DNA from 4 places in the Priestia sp. FSL R5-0597 genome. Region 4 is predicted to be linked to each of the others. Evidence: riboswitches for the same ligand, from Rfam matches in the RefSeq annotation. Region 4 holds a riboswitch; each other region holds the start of a gene.
What was found. A riboswitch is a leader RNA that binds a small molecule or an ion and turns the genes downstream of it on or off. The one in region 4 is predicted to bind cobalamin.
Positions count from the first base shown of each region.

Region 1: linked by a shared signal. The riboswitch ahead of MKX72_RS14970 (cobyric acid synthase) and the one ahead of MKX72_RS13230 ((2Fe-2S) ferredoxin domain-containing protein) in region 4 are both predicted to bind cobalamin.
Region 2: linked by a shared signal. The riboswitch ahead of nikA (nickel ABC transporter substrate-binding protein) and the one ahead of MKX72_RS13230 ((2Fe-2S) ferredoxin domain-containing protein) in region 4 are both predicted to bind cobalamin.
Region 3: linked by a shared signal. The riboswitch ahead of MKX72_RS09970 (ABC transporter substrate-binding protein) and the one ahead of MKX72_RS13230 ((2Fe-2S) ferredoxin domain-containing protein) in region 4 are both predicted to bind cobalamin.

Region 1 covers NZ_JBBOUZ010000001.1:2,926,228-2,931,130, forward strand. The annotation lists gene MKX72_RS14960 (ABC transporter ATP-binding protein) at 1-1,224, opposite strand, end outside; gene MKX72_RS14965 (FecCD family ABC transporter permease) at 1,221-2,279, opposite strand; gene MKX72_RS14970 (cobyric acid synthase) at 2,485-4,011, opposite strand; cobalamin riboswitch at 4,104-4,283, opposite strand; gene MKX72_RS14975 (YdcF family protein) at 4,431-4,903, shown strand, end outside.
Region 2 covers NZ_JBBOUZ010000001.1:483,655-488,557, reverse strand. The annotation lists gene MKX72_RS02605 (GNAT family N-acetyltransferase) at 1-333, opposite strand, end outside; gene nikA (nickel ABC transporter substrate-binding protein) at 403-1,944, opposite strand; cobalamin riboswitch at 2,089-2,279, opposite strand; gene ftsZ (cell division protein FtsZ) at 2,282-3,286, opposite strand; gene MKX72_RS02590 (tautomerase family protein) at 3,646-4,035, opposite strand; gene MKX72_RS02585 (hypothetical protein) at 4,203-4,361, opposite strand; gene MKX72_RS02580 (TRM11 family SAM-dependent methyltransferase) at 4,622-4,903, shown strand, end outside.
Region 3 covers NZ_JBBOUZ010000001.1:1,957,758-1,962,660, forward strand. The annotation lists gene MKX72_RS09955 (class I SAM-dependent methyltransferase) at 1-716, shown strand, start outside; gene MKX72_RS09960 (YpjP family protein) at 1,097-1,699, shown strand; gene MKX72_RS09965 (thioredoxin family protein) at 1,888-2,202, shown strand; cobalamin riboswitch at 2,293-2,425, shown strand; gene MKX72_RS09970 (ABC transporter substrate-binding protein) at 2,685-3,644, shown strand; gene MKX72_RS09975 (adenosylcobinamide amidohydrolase) at 3,733-4,341, shown strand; gene cbiB (adenosylcobinamide-phosphate synthase CbiB) at 4,346-4,903, shown strand, end outside.
Region 4 covers NZ_JBBOUZ010000001.1:2,591,328-2,596,230, forward strand. The annotation lists gene MKX72_RS13220 (sirohydrochlorin chelatase) at 1-522, opposite strand, end outside; gene cobJ (precorrin-3B C(17)-methyltransferase) at 540-2,162, opposite strand; gene MKX72_RS13230 ((2Fe-2S) ferredoxin domain-containing protein) at 2,176-2,556, opposite strand; cobalamin riboswitch at 2,658-2,837, opposite strand; cobalamin riboswitch at 2,956-3,134, opposite strand; gene MKX72_RS13235 (hypothetical protein) at 3,282-3,440, opposite strand; gene MKX72_RS13240 (M42 family metallopeptidase) at 3,793-4,830, opposite strand.

The DNA of each region.
Region 1 (4,903 bases), 330 kb from region 4:
GCGTTCCATTAAGAACGCTGAAATTTCTTCTTGATTTTCTTCTTTATGATGAGATGATGCTACAACAATACGGCCTGTTTTTCCTAAGAAAGCCCGGTATTCAATTACCTTCATCGCAGCATGAAGTAAGTTCGCGTCCGAAAGCGGTGTATTTGTTAGTAGAACAATATTCATTTCATTCTCTTTTTGTCCATGTGTCAGTACAGTCAGCCACGAGTAACCTTTATCGTCTTTTAAGCGAACTTCATGACTAGATAAAGACGCAGATTTCCACGCCGTGTTAGAACTGCTTTGCTGTTGAACAATTTCTTGACACCAGTCTAGACCTGTTTCATTGGAACCCAGTGAAAGAGTTCTCAAAGGACGAGCAAAGGATAAACATAGCTTGCCCGGTTCCTTTTGCAACTGATACAACTCATGGAAGTCCGTCTCTGGATATTGATACGGCGGCACAAAAGCAATTTGCCGCTTGTTCACAGCGGGATGGTGAAATACATGCAAATCAACGCCATATACTCTTTTTAACGTAGCTGCATCCTGAAAAATGGCATCCATCCCCGTTTCTTCTACTCTTCCATCTTTCAATAATACGGCATTATCTGCAAACAGCGAGGCAATGTTGAGATCATGCAAAATGGCCAGAACCGTCAAGCTCATTTCCTGCTGTAACGTTTTTAACAGCTGAAGCAGTTCCATCGTATGTTTTACATCTAAGTGATTCGTTGGTTCATCAAGAAGTAAGTAGTCAGGTTCTTGCGCCAGTGCTTTAGCAAGTAAAACCCGCTGTTTTTCTCCACCGCTCAGCGATTGAAAGGTATGATTTCGATAGTGCCAGACGTTTGTTAATTTCATCACGCTTTCTACCACTTCTTCATCCTGTGCTGATACAGTGCTAAACAAACCTTTTGCCTGATAAGGATAACGTCCAAGTGAAACAATTTCTTGAACCGTAAATTCTAATCCAATTTGATTTTCTTGCGTCATGACTGCAACTTTTTGCGCCAGTTGTTTTGGTGAATAAGCCTTCACTGACTTCCCTTCTACCTTCACTTCTCCTGATTGAGTGGTTAATACATTCATAATTAAGCGAATAAGCGTTGTTTTTCCGCTTCCATTTGGTCCTAGTAAAGCAACAAAAGAACCTTTGTCTACGGTGAACGTGATGTCACGAACGGTCGGTTTCTGTTTATCGTATCCTCCCGTCACATTATATAGTTCAATCATGATATTCCTCTTTTCCGCATACGTTCTTTTACAAGCAGCAGCGTAAAAATTGGCGAACCAATTAAGGCGGTTACGACTCCAATCGGCAGTTCACGAGGTTCTAATATCGTTCTTGCTAATAAATCGGCTAAAACCAAATAACTTCCTCCGATTAAAATAGAAAGCGGCAGTACATGCTTATGATTAGCTCCCGCTACGAGACGCACTACGTGGGGAATAACTAAGCCAACAAATCCAATTGCCCCAGATACTGATACCGCAGCCCCGGTTAATACGGATGCACCTATTAAAATCATTCTTTTTTTCTTCTTTACGTCTATCCCCATAAATTGAGCGGATTGATCGCCAAATGCTAAGCCGTTAAGCTCTTTCACATGTAACAGCAGCATAATCGTACCGACTAAAAAGAACGGCCCTAAAATTTGAATATGCGACCATCCTCTCATTGATACGCTTCCCATTAGCCAATATAAAACCTGCCTTACATCTTCTTCAGGAGAAAGAGCTACAATTAATGAAATAAGCGCGCTCATAAAGGATGATAAAATAATCCCCGCTAAGATGATGGTTTCATTGGCCAAATTGCCGCTTGCGAGTTTCGTAATACCAAAAACTAAAAGAAGAGTAATAAAACCAGATACGATGCCGACTACAGGCAGCGTGAAGATAGACAAACCAAAAATACTCCAGTGAAAATAAATTGCCATGACAGAGCCAAGGGTTGCACCTGAGGAAACTCCGATCGTGTAAGGATCTGCAAGAGAGTTTCTTAATAGCCCTTGAAAGGCAGCTCCTGCTATTGAAAGCGAAGCTCCTACTAAAAATGCCACCAGTACTCTTGGAAAACGAATTTGCCAAATGATTAAATCCATGTTTTCCGGACCGTGATATAAGGATAGTCCGGTAAGGTGGCCAATAATAATTTTGATTGTATCTCCTACGGTTAACGAAACTGTACCAATAAATACTCCCATAATCACCGAAGTACATACAATAAATAAACTGACTATGTATAAAATAGATGCTTTGTTTAAAAAAATACGTTTAAAAATCAATACTTTCAGCTCCTCTAGGAAACGAGGCGTGATGTTTTACATTACATTAACCATTCATTTTCCTGTCCATAAACCATGTTTCCATCCTACATAGTATTGGAAACAATCATCTTTTATTTGTTACGAGTGCTAGACTGTTGAACTAGGCAACGTAGAATAGCGTACTAAAGTTCTCGGTGAAAAAACAAGCGAAAACCTCTACAAGCTACACTTTTTGTGTTTGCTCCGGGCTTTTATAGTTGTCTATTAAATGATACAGCTTTTCCATATCTACAGCTTCTCTCACATATGCTGCTGCTTTTGAAAAAGACTCCTCTTTTTGCAGGCGACTGTTGAATGTATCCGTAATAGGCGGCAATTTTTTAAGTTTACGAATTTGATTAAGCAAAGCTCTGCGCAAAGCATCGTTATGAAACACATCATGAACATACGTGCCAATGATGTTGTCTTTAACCGTTCCTTCTTTTTGATCATCTACCACCGCAAAGGCTTTCGTCATGCTTTTAGAAACCGTCTTTCCCATATGAATTTCATAGCCTTCAATCGAAACCTTCTCACTCTCTAACTGAACATATCCAGAAACTCTTTCTGTTTTTTTGCTGGTTGTCATAACGGTTTCCACTGGAAGCAAACCCAGCCCTTTAATAGATTCAATCCGGGACTCTACTGCATCGGGGTCCGTAATTGTCTCGCCTAACATTTGATATCCCCCGCAGATGCCAATAACGTGAGCGTTTGTTGCGTTCAAGACTTGATTAATGGCTAGAGCCAGGCCGCTTTCTTGTAAAAACTGCGCATCTTCAATCGTATTTTTGCTTCCTGGTAAAACAATTAAATCAGGCGTACCTAGTTGTGATGGCTTGGTTACAAGTCTCACATGACAGTCTTCTTCTAAGCTTAGAGGATCAATGTCTGTAAAATTTGAGATGCGAGGATACGAGATAACCGCAATATCGATTTCTTTTAACGGATTTACAAGCGTTGAGTAATTTCTGAGTGATAGCGAATCTTCAGCGTCAATTTCCACGTCGTGCATATAAGGAATCACTCCTAGTACCGGAACTCCCGTGTATTCTTCAAACCACTTCAACCCCGGTTTTAAAAGCTCTAAGTCCCCTCGGAATTTATTGATTAACACTCCAATTACTCTAGGTTTATGTTCATCTGGAAGCAATTGAAGAGTACCCACCAGACTCGCAAAAACCCCTCCTTTATCAATGTCTCCTACTAACACAACAGGGGCTTGGGCTATCTTTGCTACGCGCATATTTACCAGTTCCCGATCGTTCAAATTCACTTCAGCAGGACTTCCAGCACCTTCAATCACAATTCGATCATAATGATTGGCAAGCTCTTTATAAGACTCCGTGATAACGTTCAAACCTTCATTAAAAAATTCTTGCCGATACTGAAAAGCAAACATATTACGAAGCGGCTTTCCATGAACGACAATTTGAGATTCATGATCACGAGTTGGTTTAATTAAAATAGGATTCATATTGGTTGTTGCTTCTACTCCAGCCGCTTCAGCTTGAATTCCTTGCGCTCTTCCAATTTCTTTTCCATCCATTGTAATGTATGAATTAAGCGCCATATTTTGCGATTTAAACGGTGCAGTTTGATAGCCGTCTTCTTTAAAAATACGGCAAAACGCTGTAGCAATCATGCTTTTTCCAGCGTCTGAGTGCGTTCCTTGAATCATAAGAGGTTTTCCTTTTTTCACTTTTTCCACTCCCTATCACATAAAAAAACCTTAACTATAAAAGTCAAGGTTTGGTCATGCGCTCATTAACACATTGTCTTGACTTATTTCTCCCACCGAAAAATAAGGGGTTTTTAAAAGCAGGTCTCCTGGCTTATGCTTCATTTTACTTCTGCATCCTTCCTAGTTTGACTAGTGGGTCTTTGCAGGTTCATCCACATTTACAGTAGCGGGGGCTGCACCGGATTTACACCGATTTCCCTATTATCCTCCTTAGAGGCACTTTTAAAATCATTTATTCTTTATTGTAACGAATTTTATAACCATTCACAATAACGATTTTCTTCTATTATTATATATTACTGTGTTTATACTTATTTTGGTCTCGTATGCTATAATAACAATTATTTTCCAAACATCTTATGAAATAGCTAGGAAGGTGCTCGTAGTTGAAGAAAAAAATCATTTATATCTTTATTAGTTTGCTTGTTCTTTACATAGCAATCATGTCTTTTTGTATGTATCAAACCGCTCATCAGCCTGTTCCGCAAAAAGCAGATTATGTGCTCATTTTAGGTTCGAAAGTAGACGGAGATCAAATGTCTCCTAGTTTAAAAGAACGAGCAAAAACGGCTTTATCTTATTTAAAGACTCATAAACAAACAAAAGTTATCGTAACGGGTGGAAAAGGATCCGATGAAGAAATTTCTGAAGCAGAAGCAGCCTATCGTTTTCTACGAAAAGAAGGAATTAAAAAGAATCGAATGATAAAAGAGGATCAGTCAACTTCTACTTTTGAGAATTTCACTTTCACTAAAAAGAAAGTTGATATTCAACACAAAAAAGTCGTGCTTGTTAGCAGTGATTTTCATTTATTTCGCGCCTCTATTATTGCCAAGCGTCAAGGTTTTGACGTTTATCC
Region 2 (4,903 bases), 2.1 Mb from region 4:
TCCAATGCCTAGACGCCGGTACGCTGGATCGACATAGCATTTTACAATCTCAGCTGCAGTTCTATGTTCATATCGCTCTTTTAATGCATGAAACCGTCCATCGTAAGCGTATAAACCAATGGTTCCAATTACTTGTTGATTTTCCGTAACAGCTGCAAAAAAAGCAGCGTCTTTCGCTTGAACGTAATGTTCATTAAAATGAAGCAAATCCACAGGAAGCTGATTTTTTTCCAGCATAGGAAATAGCTCATTCCGCATATTCATGACAAACTGAATCACTTCAGCATCCTTTTCTTTTACTTCTTTAATTTGATACATTTGTACTTCTTGCACGTTTACTGTCACATCCTTTTAGCGATCATTGTATACTTTTTCTTTTCTCTGCTTATGCTGCAATGTTAACTACGGCGTTACGTCTAAGTGCTGAGTCAGCATATAATACTCGCTTGGATTTGTTGTCCAGTTTTTCACTTTTTGATTATAAGCAACAACAATGTTTGGATGTACAATCGATGACGTCAGCATTTTTCTATTAATCAAAGCGGTTGCTTGTTTGGCTAACTGATCTCGTTTTGCGTCATCTACTGTTGAATTTAACTGTTCTATCATTTTTGTTAGCGTATCATCATTAATCCGGCTGGCATTTAAACCACCGCCGGGCAAATAGTTCGTACTTAAATAATAGCTGGCATCTCCTCTAGGTGCTGTGATAAGGCTGTACAATGCTAAATCCCAATCATCTTTTGCCATTACATATTCATCGCTATCTTCAACTAGGTGAATCTTAATAGTAATTCCTAACTCTTTGGCATTAGACTGTATAAGCTGAGCAATTAAAGGCAGTTCTGGCAAAGAACTGTATGTGACAAGAGAGAGCGATAGTGGCTTTCCATTTTTGATTGCTTTGTCATTTTTGATTTGATAGCCTGCTTTCTCTAAATATTTTTTAGCAGATGTCATACCTCTTTGCTCATTAGCAGTACTATCAGCAAAAGGAAATTGGGGTAAAAATGGACCTCCAGCCGCTGCCGCTTGATTGTTCATGATGCTGCTAACAATTTCTTTTCGGTTCAATAAAGTATCGATAGCTTTTCTTACATTTTCGTCTTTTAATGCGTCATTGGTTTGATTGTAAAGCAATAAATGGGTGCGCACACTAGGTACTCCACTTACTTTAAAAGACGGATCTGTTTGTAAAGTGCCCAAGCTTTCTAAAGGCGGGCGATAAATAATATCGGCTGTTCCAGATTGAAGAGCAGCAACTCGCGCATTAGCATCTTCGTTAAATCCAAAGATCGCACTTTTCAATTTCACTTTTCCACCCCAATAATTTTCATATCTTTCTAATTTTACTTGATTTCCTTGATCAAAAGACAAGACGCGAAATGGACCCGTACCAATGGGCTTCTTAGCTATATTAGAAGCATCAACATCTATAATAGCTGTATTTGGATGCACTAATTCAGAAGGAAATTTAGGCATTGTTTCTTTTAATGTAATTGTCAGCGCATGACTGTTCGCTTTCATTTCTTTAATATTTAAAGCGTTTTTCATCGCATAACTTTGGTCTATCGTTCTTTGAAGAGAAGACTTAACGGCATTTGCATCCAGCGCTTTTCCGTTTTGAAACATGATGTTCTTTCTTATCATAAATGTCCATGTAAGGCCGTTATCTTTCGTTTCCCACTTTTCAGCAAGCCAAGGCTTTATTTTTAAATCGTCGTTGATTTTAACAAGCGTCTCCCCTACTCCCCCACGAACTGCTGTATAATTATCGTCCGTATGAGGATCAAGCGTTGCAGATGTAAAATTAAATAAAAACGTCACACTTTTATCCGTTTTCTTTCTTTCTTTTATACTTACACTCTCTTCATTAGGAGCGCAAGCAGTGAGGCAAAGTAACACGAGAAATATCATAGATACAAGTTTTTTATTATTTATCATTCATTTTTCCACCTTCTATTTTAATACACAAAAAAAAGCACTTCTAAAAAGAAGTGCTTGCCTTCACAACAAATTCAGATAAACGTATCCCTTGTTTATCGTATTTTTGATTCTGCCAAAACACCTCCCTATCCTCGTAGGTTATTGCGTGCTGCGATTTATGGCAGGTCTCCTGGCTTCAAGTCATTGCCTTATACCGCCTTCCCGTCTCTAAATAGACAGTGGCTTTTTGACATAAGGCTCCTTGTTACAGTGGCGGGACCGCTCCGGATTTTCACCGGATTCCCTTTTAAGGCAATTGAAAAACAATTGCCACCATAAAAGCTGGTTATTTAATTTAGTAGCGTGCTCTTGAAACTCTAGAAGTGGAAGCTGATGGTGAAATATCTTCATCATCAAATCCAGTGGCAATAACGGTTACCATCATTTCGTCCTTTAAATCTTCATTAATCACAGATCCAAAAATCATATTTAAGTCCTGATCAGAAGCGGACGTGACAATATCTGCTGCTTCCTGTACTTCGTAAAGACTCAGGCTGCTGCCGCTCGTAATGTTCAGCAGCACGCCTCTTGCTCCATCAATCGATGCATCTAGCAGCGGACTAGAAATCGCTTTTTTCGCTGCTTCAATTGCTCGATCTGATCCCGAAGCTCGTCCGATACCCATAAGCGCAAATCCTTGATTAGACATAATTGTTTTTACATCAGCAAAGTCAAGGTTAATCAGCCCCGGAACAGCGATTAAATCTGAAATACCTTGAATACCTTGGCGAAGAACATTATCTGCTTCACGGAATGCTTCAAGCATAGGTGTCTTTTTATCAACGATTTCAAGCAAGCGGTCGTTTGGAATGACAATAAGGGTATCTACCGATTCATTCATCGCAGTAATACCGCCTACTGCTTGCTTGGTACGTTTATTTCCTTCAAACTTAAAAGGGCGAGTAACTACTCCAATTGTTAAAGCATTTAGTTCACGGGCAATTTGGGCAATAACCGGAGCTGCTCCAGTACCAGTGCCTCCCCCCATGCCAGCTGTTACGAATACCATATCTGCGCCTTGCAGTACTTCTTGAATTTGCTCTCTGCTTTCTTCTGCAGCTTCTCTTCCTACTTCTGGATTAGCTCCTGCACCTAATCCTCGCGTTAATGCCGCACCAATCTGCATTTTCACATCTGCTTTAGATAAATTAAGCGCCTGAGCATCCGTATTAACGGCGATAAATTCTACCCCTTGTACACCATGTTCAATCATACGGTTAACGGTGTTATTTCCTCCACCGCCGACTCCAATTACTTTAATTCGCACTAATGGCGATACATCTGCATCAAATCCAAACATTCTAAGTTCCTCCTCAATGATCAAAATTACTTTCTCTTATTATCCGAAAAAACACGTGAAGAACCTTTTACTCCTATGTTTAACGCGTAACTGTTCTTTTGTTTTACAGATTTTATACATTTCTCTTTTAACCTTTAAATCTTTACATCTTTATGTAAAATTATTGTTGTTCTGAAGTTAGTACGCCGAACTCTTTTTTGGTTTTCCCACTCAAAACGGCATATAAGCTTATTGTATCATTCATTTGACAGATGTCTGTATTTAATTTTGAGTAAGATGTGACTAAGAGAATAATATTTTTATAGACAAAATGAGAAAAAGCCCTTAGAAATAAGGGCTTCTCTAGATAATAAACCATTTTATAATTTCCCAGTTAAGAATTGAGCTTCTCCCATACCAAAGCTCCAGTCAGCATTACCGTTTTCAACAATTGAAATCATAATGTCGCTTGGCTGAATTCCGCAGCTTTCTCCCAGCTCTTTTACAATTAATTTGTAAAGAGCTTGTTTTTGCTCTTCTGTTCGCTGTTTGCTCGTCACACTTATAATAACCAAATCCTTGCTTCTCTCAAAGCCAAGACCTGTATCTTCAATAATCATTTCATGAGCAGGATGCTGATGTACAATTTGATAACGATCGCGTTCTGGGACGCCAAAGGCTTCTAGCATCGCTCGATGAGTAGCGTCTAGTAATGCTTTTAACTCTTTTTCGTCTCTTCCTTCTATTACATCAAATCTAAGTAATGGCATACTAAGTAACCTCCAGCTTTTTGTCTAATGTATTATTGCTTTATCATATCACAACTATCATTTGTAAAAAAAAGATATGCTATTCACAATGTGCTCTCTAGTGAAAGAGACCTCAAACTCTTCAATAAAAGCTGAACCTAATAAAAAGAAATGAGCAGCATAACGACTCATTTCATTAGTACAAAAATATTTATAATAAGAGCTAAAATACATGCAGATACAATGGCAATGAGTACGTTCATCACAAGGTTTTGCGAGGATGTTTTAGCTTGTTTTTTCATATCAGCCCGACTCATCTGTTGCTTTTCATGATCACTTTTAGACATCACGTAGCCTCTCCTATTCATCAAAATGTCAGCAGTGTATAAATGATTTTTGAGAAACCTTGATCCAGTTCTTTTGTATAAACAGCAGCACATGCAGGTTATCATCAGTTATTTTAGCATGTTTTGTCAAATAAGTGGACTATGTAGCGCTTCAATTTAGTATTCACAGCCAAATATATTTAAATTCGTTGCTTTTCTCTTCTTTTCTCGCTATTGTTTGAGAAGAAGGATAATTAGATACGATAAAGGATGATACGATATTGAATAACCATACGCAGCTGCCTCAGTATATCTACACATACGCATGCAGCGAAGAGGAACTCTCACTATGTCAATTAGAGAGACGCTCTCTTTTTGAAATTGAAACTGAGAAACCTATCATAAGAAGCGCCGTTAAACTTGATCCAAGCAGAAGCCCTTTTATCAAAGAGCGATTAGATATTATGTATGAATCAGATGACCTTGCAGATATTTGCAAACAAGTAGAAGATATTGACCTTGGAGATCAAACATTTAAACTCATTTTTATGAAAATTAATGAC
Region 3 (4,903 bases), 630 kb from region 4:
CTGATTTAAGTATACCTTTTGTAACAAGAGAGAAGAAATCTGTTGCAGATCTTCAAAATCTTGAAGCGGCAGACGTGCTGGTTGTCGGTAAAAATAGAGTAGAGTTGCACGTCCAAAATGAAGGGGAACCTATTTTTTTTCATCCAAACTCCGCTATGTTTAGAGTGAAGAGATGGCTGCGGGGAGAACGTGATCCGTTTATTGAAGCTGCTGGTTTAGAAAAAGGAATGAGCGTGCTTGACTGTACACTTGGTCTTGCATCGGATAGTATGATGGCGAGCGTAGCGGTAGGGAAAAGTGGGAAAGTTGTCGGACTAGAAGGCAACCGCTATGTAGCTTATTTAGTCAAACAAGGACTTTTAAATTGGGAAAGTGACGTACAAGAGTTGAATGATGCAATGAAGCGTATAAACGTGGTTCATCAAAATTTTGAATCGTTTTTGGCGTGTTGTGAAGATAATTCTTTTGATGTTGTCTACTTTGATCCGATGTTTCAAGAACAAATTGAGGAATCGAATGGAATTAATGGTATTAAAGCAATAGCACTGTATACCACGCTGACGCCAATGGCTATACAAGAAGCAAAAAGAGTAGCCAAACAAAAGGTCGTGCTAAAAGATCATTGGAAAAGCAGTCGTTTTAAAGAGCATGGATTTACTGTGCAAAAACGAAAAACATCAAAATTTCATTACGGGACAATCGATATACAAAAATAACCAAAAAAGTAAAATTAATTACGCTCATTGAAAAGACTTCCAAAACCTTTTAGGAATTAAAAAGTTTTGGAAGTTTTTTTTATGAATTTCATCTAAAGTTCATAAAAGTATGATATATTTTTGAACATAAAAATACTTTTGTGTTTAAGCATCCAGCAAAAAAGGAATATCTTGTATAGGTTTCCGCTCGGTGTGACAACCTCAAACAGAAGAAGGAAGGTGGTAACTGAAAAGTCGTCAAATGCCCGTAGACAGCATAAATGAATAAGCAAATATAGGTAAAAAATTAATAAGTATGTTACAATACCTAGTGAGTTATGATAATGAATTTTACAATATGAAAAGACCATATGGGAAAAGATGAGAAAGGAAAGATACGAATGCCTAGATGGATAAAAAGAATGCTAATTGTATTTATTACAGTATTTACATTTGGGCTTGTCACTCCACCAGAATATTTATACGTTGATGATGCAAAAGCGGACAAGCAACATAAAGCAGGGTATGTAAGAGAAACAACTCCTGTCACAGCTGTTATAGAAGATATTCATTTGCCATATGAAGAATCAAAATATGAAGACGTTTCATCATTTGTTACGTATGCAATGGAATCAGCTGAAAAACAGTCAGTGGAAAAATTCGGAACAAAAATTGGTCCTGTCATTGAAGATGAATTTCGTCAAGCAGTGTTACCTAAAATTGAAGAAGTGCTGACCGACATTGGCACTGAACGTGAACAGTCAATTCAGAATCTCGAGATAAGCGAGCACCCTGCTGCTGGCTACGGTGAAAAGATTTTCCATGTATATGACCGGGAAACCGGTCAGGACTTAATACGGTTTCATGTACGGCGTGAAAATCCTCCAAAAGATGGATACTGGTTTAATTTTCACTATCATGCGGCCGCAGATAATTTTCAAAAGCATTATGATTTAGGGAAAATTTATTGGAACCGAAACATGCCGCCTAAGTGGTTCAGCTGATAATAGACACAACATTCTACAATTTCGAAATGTTAGCTTTTTTAAGCTAGCATTTTTTTACGTCTAAAACCGTTATGGTCTAAATAAGCTGAAACATTAGCACAACGATAAAAAAATCGTTTATAATGAAGTCAGACTTCTTACTATAGAATTGTAGGAAGGAACGAATAGACGCTGGAGGTAACACAATGAAACAATTTACGGAAGAAAAACAATTTCGCGAACAAATTAAGAATGAAACACTAAGCGTTGGGATTTTTACGACAACGTGGTGTCCTGATTGCAAACGTTTGGATATGTTTATTGATGAAATCGTTGACGAAAATACAGATAAAGCATGGTTTAAAATTGACAAGGATGAGTTTGAAGAACTTTCTGCTGAAAACAATGTAATGGGTATTCCTTCTCTTCTTGTATATAAAAACGGTGAAAAAATTGCGCACCTGCACAGTGCAAATGCTAAAACGCCTGAAGCGGTCCGTGAATTTTTAGCAACTCTTTAATTCCCTAAGCTGCGAGAGCATTCTCGCAGCTTTTTTTGTGAGAATGGCTATTTCCATTTTTCGATGAGTGGGGTATACTAGGACAAGTGAATAATCGTAAAGCAATAAGGTCTCAATTTAAAGATTGAGTGAAAAGGGAAGTCTGGTGAAAAACCAGCGCGGTCCCGCCACTGTAAGCGCTTTGTGCGTAAGTCAGGAGACCTGCCTTATTGTTAGCTGTGAAACCTTCGAGGAAGGGTGAAGCAGGGTAATGAACATACATATCAAGTATAGTGAACGGATTCTTTTCCTGCTTATCTTGACGTTACCTGCTTTGCTTTCAATTGAAAGTAAAGCTTTTTTATTTTGAAGCTGCTGCCGAGCAGTATACATAGTCAAAGCGGAAAAAACGGGATAGCGCTGCTTTTTGCATGATCATTTGCTTTTTCTTTAACGTGGAGGTTTCGTATTCACAATGAACAATATATAGGGGGAGTATTTAGATGAAAAAATGGCTTTCGTATTCCATTATTGCGCTGTTAGTCATCGTACTTGCTGCATGCGGTGCAGGCAGCCAAAGCAACAGTGATAAAAAAACGAAGCAAGATACAGAACAAACGTCACAAGCTGCGTTTCCAGTGAAGGTAAAAGACGCGCGTGATAAAGAAATTACGTTGAAAAAACAGCCTAAGAAAATTGTTTCATTAATGCCAAGTAATACGGAGATTGTATATGCCCTTGGCCTTGAAAAAGAATTAGTCGGTGTCACAAGCAACGATGATTATCCTAAAAGCGTAAAGAAAAAAGCGCAGGTGGGAGATATGAACGTTAATGCAGAAAAAGTTATTGCTTTAAATCCTGATTTAGTGCTGGCACACGCTTCAAGTATGGGCGTTTCAGATGAAGTATTTAAACAAATTGAAAGTGCGGGTATTCCGGTATTTGTTGTAAAAGATTCAACAACGTTTGATACGGTTTATGATTCTATTACGCAAATTGGTAAATTAACGGGTAAAACAAAAGAAGCTAATCAAACAATTAAAGACATGAAAGAAAAAGTAGCTTCAATTGAGAAAAAAGCAAAAACGATTTCAAAAGAAGATCGTAAAAAAGTATGGATAGAGGTATCGGGAGCTCCTGAGATTTATACAACAGGAAAAGGTACGTTCATGAACGAAATGCTTACTATGATCGGTGCTGATAACGTAGCGGCTAGTGAAAAGGGTTGGGTTAAGTTTTCTGAAGAGCAAGTTGTTAAGTTAAACCCTGACGTTATTATCGCAACGTATGATGCAGACAAAAATGAGATTATGAAGCGTCCCGCTTGGAGCAGCATGACTGCTGTAAAAGAGGGGAACATCGAAAAGGTTGATCAAAACAAAATCAACCGCTTAGGACCTCGTATTGTAGATGGCTTAGAGGACTTAGCAAAAGCAGTATACCCTGAGGTGTACAATAAATAAAAAGAGGGACCATATTCCAGTTCGAATTGAAAAGGGGATTGGTCCCTTTTCACATCTTAAAATTGAAGAACGGCCTGAGCTTTTAATCATGAAAACCGAGACTTCTTATAAAACATACAGCTCAGGCGTTTTAGGAACAGGCATCATGGAAACGGACACCTTTTACAATCGATTTGTTCATAAAGACTATTATTCAGATACTCCTTCTTTAGAGTATGAGCAATATTTGATGAAAGAAAATGTGCGCCATGAGCAAATCGTAGGGTTGATGACAGCGGTTTGGTTAAAAGAAAGAGCGGTTTACTGTTATGAAGGTTACGGAGTAAGAGTAGCTTCCGTGATAACGGCTGGAGTAGGAAACGCAGTGGATATTACAGCTGACGAAGCTGTTCCATTTTATTCCTCTCCCGGTACAATTAATATGTTTTTTTTCGTGGAAGGCACGCTTACGGATGCAGCGTTTTTACAGCTTTTTATTGCCGCTACAGAAGCCAAAACAAAAACGCTGTCACAGCTGGGTGTCATAGATCCAGCTACAAAGACGATTGCTACGGGAACATCTACGGACAGTATCTCAGTTGCAGCGTCTCAGCAAGGACCATTATATGAATATGCAGGCTCTATGACCGCTTTAGGTCAAGCGGTAGCCAAGCTGGTAAAAATAAGCTTAGAGCAGGCACTTAAGGAAAAGAGGTGAAGAAATGAGTATTGCACAAGCGATGATTGCACACCTGACAGCCATGACGATTGCTCTACTCATTGACCGAATCATAGGTGACCCAGAAAATTGGCCGCATCCCGTTCGCTGGTTTGGCAAGTGGATTTATTGGATGGATTCCAGATTAAATAAAGGCGCAGGAAAACGATTCAAAGGATTGCTTCTTGTGATAAGTATGGTGGTGCTCGCAGGAGTTATTCCTTTTTTATTCCTTCATGCTTTGTACGGAGTTCATTTTATACTAGGTGTTTTAGTAGAGGGCGTAATGATTGCGACTACTATATCCACTCGTTCCTTAAGCGAAGCTGCTTATAAGGTGCAAAAGCCGCTTCAGCTAGGAGATATGGAGAAAGCTAGATATGAAGTAAGCATGATTGTGGGACGAGATACGGATCGTTTATCAGAAGGAGAAATTGCCAGAGCGACGGTAGAGACCGTGGCTGAAAATACAAGTGATGGTATTACAGCTCCGCTTTTTTATGCATTTATAGGAGGAGGAGCCCTAGCCTTTTTTTACCGAGCTATTAACACATGCGATTCA
Region 4 (4,903 bases):
AGCGGTCACGCCCATAAAAGAAGTTTCGACGATTTTGTAGTTTGTTTTTTCCCAAAGAAGGCGCGTAATTTTATATAAATCACTGTTTGCATCAGGATCGCTTCCTCCTCGCCCTAAGACAATAACAGCCGTGTCTTCAGCTGGAGTTTCTAAATTTTCTCCTGATTCTTGTAATCTCGTTTTTAAAATTTCAAGGGCTTCTTCATGAACGCCAATGGGACGTCCGTACACGAAGTTTACGTGTGGATATTTTTCCTTAGCTTCATCTATAGCCGCCGGAATATGTATTTTTGAGTGGCCAGCTGGCAAGAGCATAATTGGAACTACAACTACATCTGTCGCTCCTTTTGCCACACATGTATCAATGCCTTGACTTACATTCGGACGTTCAAACTCTAGAAAACACGTTTCTACTAAAATAGATGGGTCCCAATCATGCTTCATAGTCGAGATAAACTCGCGAATTTGATCGTTCCCTTCAGGATCTCTACTTCCATGACCGACAAATAAAACTGATTTCATATAATGCCCTCCCATTTTTAATCTCCACACGGAGCTGGTTCTACTTTTATTTTTGGTGTTATATCTTGATAGTCGAATCCATAAACATTCTTCACACGCTTAAAGAATTTATGAAACCGCTCATTTGGATGACCTTTTTCTTTATATTCATGGACAATGTTCTCCACTATTTCAACAATGTCATCGGGCGCTATGCCTTCCGCCACAATTTGACCTGAATGGGCGTTTCGTCCAACCGTTTTAGCCCCTAAAAATAAGTCAAACGCACCTTTTCTGTAGACAATGCCGATATCTTCTTGAACAGCACCGTAACAGGCCATACCGCATCCATTAATACCAAGCTTCAGCTCTTTTGGCATGTCCATTCCACCGAGACGCTTTTGTAATTGTTCCGTATGCGGGATGGCGTCACTTTTTTCTCCATCACAAAAATCACACGCTTTAATTGTAAACACGTCTCCGACTGGAGATAGTAAAAAGGAAGCTGATTGGAGCTTTTTAATAATCACATCTGGCTGAGCCGTTGGAATTTGCAGTTTGATTTGATGGTCAGGCGTATACTCCATCGTACCTTTTTCACCAACAACTTCTGCTAGTGTTGTCATTTGAACGGGCGTAAACTTCTTATTCGCAAGCCCTGGACTAACTGCCACTTCAAAAATAGACTCAATTGGCTGGTGTACGACCGGTGAAGTAGTTTCACCTAAAATTGCTTGAAGCGCTTCTTCTGCCAGAGCTCGTGAAGCTGCTTTTTCTTCTTTTGTATTCTGAACATCTTCAATAGCTGAAGCCGTTTGCTTTACAGTCTCCTCTTGATCAAGAGCCCATGGTTCTGCTTCTTTTCGAAGTCGCTGATGCGGTCTTAGCGGCTGCTCTGTTTGGTTGAGGGTATATTTCCGCTGATACCCGCGCGGTGTAATCATTAAGTCATCGTAAAAGAACGTAGATGAATTTCCGACAACAACGGTAGTCAGCATGCCTATTTCATGATTTAACATGTCTTTTAAATTGGTCATTACCACTTCTTCACGGTCACGATAAGCGCTTTTCACAAGACCAACAGGCGTATCGGGGGAACGGTATTTTAATAAAATCCTTTGCGCTTCCACAATTTGTCTTGTGCGTCTTCCGCTTTTCGGATTATAAAAAGCTACTACAAAATCTGCTTGTGCAGCTGCTTCGATTCGTTTTTCGATTAACTCCCAAGGCGTAAGGTGGTCACTTAAACTAATCGTACAGGCATCATGCATCACGGGCGCCCCAAGGAGAGATGCGCATGAATTAATAGCCGAAATGCCAGGAATCACTTCCAGCTCTACGCCCGTTTCTTTTTTCCATCCTTTTTCAATCAACACTTCATACACAAGGCCGGCCATTCCGTATACTCCTGCATCTCCGCTTGAAATGACCGCCACGGTTTTTCCCGCTTCAGCTTGCTTTACGGCTTCTTGTGCACGGCTTACTTCTTCGGTCATTCCTGTACTAATAATTTGCTGATTCGTTAATAGTCCTTGAATTAATTCCACATAGGTTTTATAACCAATGATCATATCACTTTCTTGAATGGCTTCTCTTGCTCGCTGTGTAATATGTTCAAAGCTTCCTGGGCCGAATCCAATAACTAACAGTTTACCTTTCATGCTAGCTCCTCCTTTATGCGTTACTTTTTACTTTGTCAATTCCTTCTATGGAGTCACTCTTTTCCGGAGAAACAAAACCGTTTTGATCATATTCATAAATAAGTGATTCCTTTATACTGCAGCCTCCTGCTAAATGTTCTTCAACAATTCGATGAGCTACGTTTTCAGTGACCTGCTTGTACCAATCTCCTGAAGGGTACACGATAGCTACAGGAGCATCTTTGCATCTTCCGTTACAGCGCGTACGGGTTGTGTGAACCGCTTCATCTAGATTCAGTTCAGTCACTTTATTTCGAATAGCTTGCGTGGCTTCTTCTCCACCTTTTCTCATACAGCTGCTTCCATTACAAATCAATACGTGATGTTTTGTTCCATTTAAGTTCCACGTCGTCACACTTATTCGCTCCTTTACTAAAAAAACGCCTCTATCAATGATAGAGGCGCAGAAAAATTCAAACTAAGTTTTTGCACTTCCACCTATATCCCGTAGGGTAAGCTTCGCATTAAAAAAAGGCTGGTTTCCTGACTTCGATTCATCACTTGATTGCGCCTTCCCGAATACAGTGGCATATGCAATCAGCTCCTCTTCACAGTGGCGGGTACCGCGCTGGCTTCACACCAGACTTCCCATTTAACGCAATGTGAGCATTGCGCACCTTTTTTGCACGATATGTAGTTTTGTGCTACGAGAAAAACCCGCTTCGCTAATATGCGAGCAGGTAAAACGTCAGAATAAAAGTGTACACGAATGCCACTTTAAGCCAACGTTTCCCTTCCCGCTCCCCGGAGAAATAGAAACTTCACAATAAAGACAGGTCTCCTGACTTGTGTATCATTCTACTTGAGAACCTTCCCGTGATTTTTCCACAGTGGTTATACTCGTTCGTCCACACTTACAGTTGCGGGGGCAGTACTGGTCTTTCACCAGTTTCCCTATTAAGCCTTCTTGGCATCTTTACTGTTGCTGTTTGATATATATGAACCTTTTAAACTATCAGAATAATAGAAGTAACTACCATATCATAGCGTACATTTTTTTTTATTTCAACTCTATTCTTTTCGTAAGATACAAGAAGCTATAAAAAAAACAAGAGCATAAAGTCAGCTCTTGTTTTTTCATTATATAGCTACTAATGTTAAATGAGGATCATTATAATACACGACTTCTGAAAGAACTTTACAGCCATTTGTTTTTGCAAAAGCTTCTCTCGCCTGCGTTTCAGTTTCAAATTCAAACATTTTCATTTCTTTTCCAGCATATACCGTCAGTACCCACATGAAAAGATTCGCCTCCGATTATTGTAGTGATCGCTATATCCACATTATGACGAAACCATATCCTTTTGAAAACCCATTCTACAAAACTTGTCACAAGAAACTTTTAAAAATTTAAAAACATTTTAACTTCTGTAAATGAACAAAATGTACAAAAGGTTTAAGCCGTATTATACCTCTTTAAAAAAGGTGCTTTTTTTACCAACTGTTGCTTCACCAGTAAAAATATATATAGTATTTATTAAAAAAAGAAGCCGGACAGCCGGCTTCTTTTTTAGGAAAGGAAAGTACAGACATCACAGTCCCGTCCTGCTCTTTGTTTTGCATAAAAATACACTAATTAAATATTCCTTTCTTAAAGCAGAACCATGTTCGATTGCACATAGTGGTAAAGAATCTTGTACGTATGGTTCAATGAATCTTGATGCGTTCTCTCAAACGCATGAGAAGAATCAATTCCTGGACCAATTAAGCCGTGTACGATGTCATGCCCGGCACGAATAGCAGCAGAAGCATCTGATCCGTAAAACGGATAAATATCTAATTTGTACTGAATATCATGCTGCTTAGCTAGCTCCACCAAATGCTTTCTCAAACCGTAATGATATGGGCCGCTTGAATCTTTTACACAAATAGACACGGTGTATTCATCAGTAGATTGTCCATCTCCCATGGCACCCATATCGACCGCTAAGTATTCTACCGTTTGAGGCGTAATATTCGAATTTCCTCCGTATCCAATTTCTTCATTATTTGAAATAAGAAAGTGCGTAGTGTATGGCAGTTCGATCTGCTCTTCTTGAATTGTTTTCATGAGCTGAAGCAATAAAGCTACGCTTGCTTTATCATCGAGATGACGAGATTTAATAAAACCGCTTTTTGTTATTTCTACACGAGGATCAAACGAAACAAAGTCGCCGACTTCAATTCCAAGACTGCGAACATCTTCTGCGCTATGTACTTTTTCATCCAATCGAATTTCTATATTATCTTGATTTCGCTCAGCTTTACCTGCATCTTTATACACATGAACAGATGTTTGATGCATAAGGATGGTCCCTGTAAATACTTCTCCTGCTGACGTTTCGATTTCACAATATTCTCCTTCAATGGAATTGTAGCGGAACCCTCCAATCAAGTCGATTTTCAGACGTCCACTCGGTTTGATTTCTTTTACCATAGCACCTAATGTATCGACATGAGCCGTCAGCATGCGGTGATGATCCGTATCTTTACCGGGAATAGTAGCGACTAAGCCTCCTTTTCGATTGCGATACGTTTGAATATTTAGCTCTTTTACATAGTCTTCGACAAATGAAATCACCTTTTCTGTATTTCCAGAAGGACTGGGAATCGAAACAAGCTTTTTAATTAACTGAACAGTTTCCGTCATTATGACACTTCCTTTGTCTCTCATTTCTTTTATTTTACCATATGTTTCAAAAAAGATAACAGGCAGCTCCAAA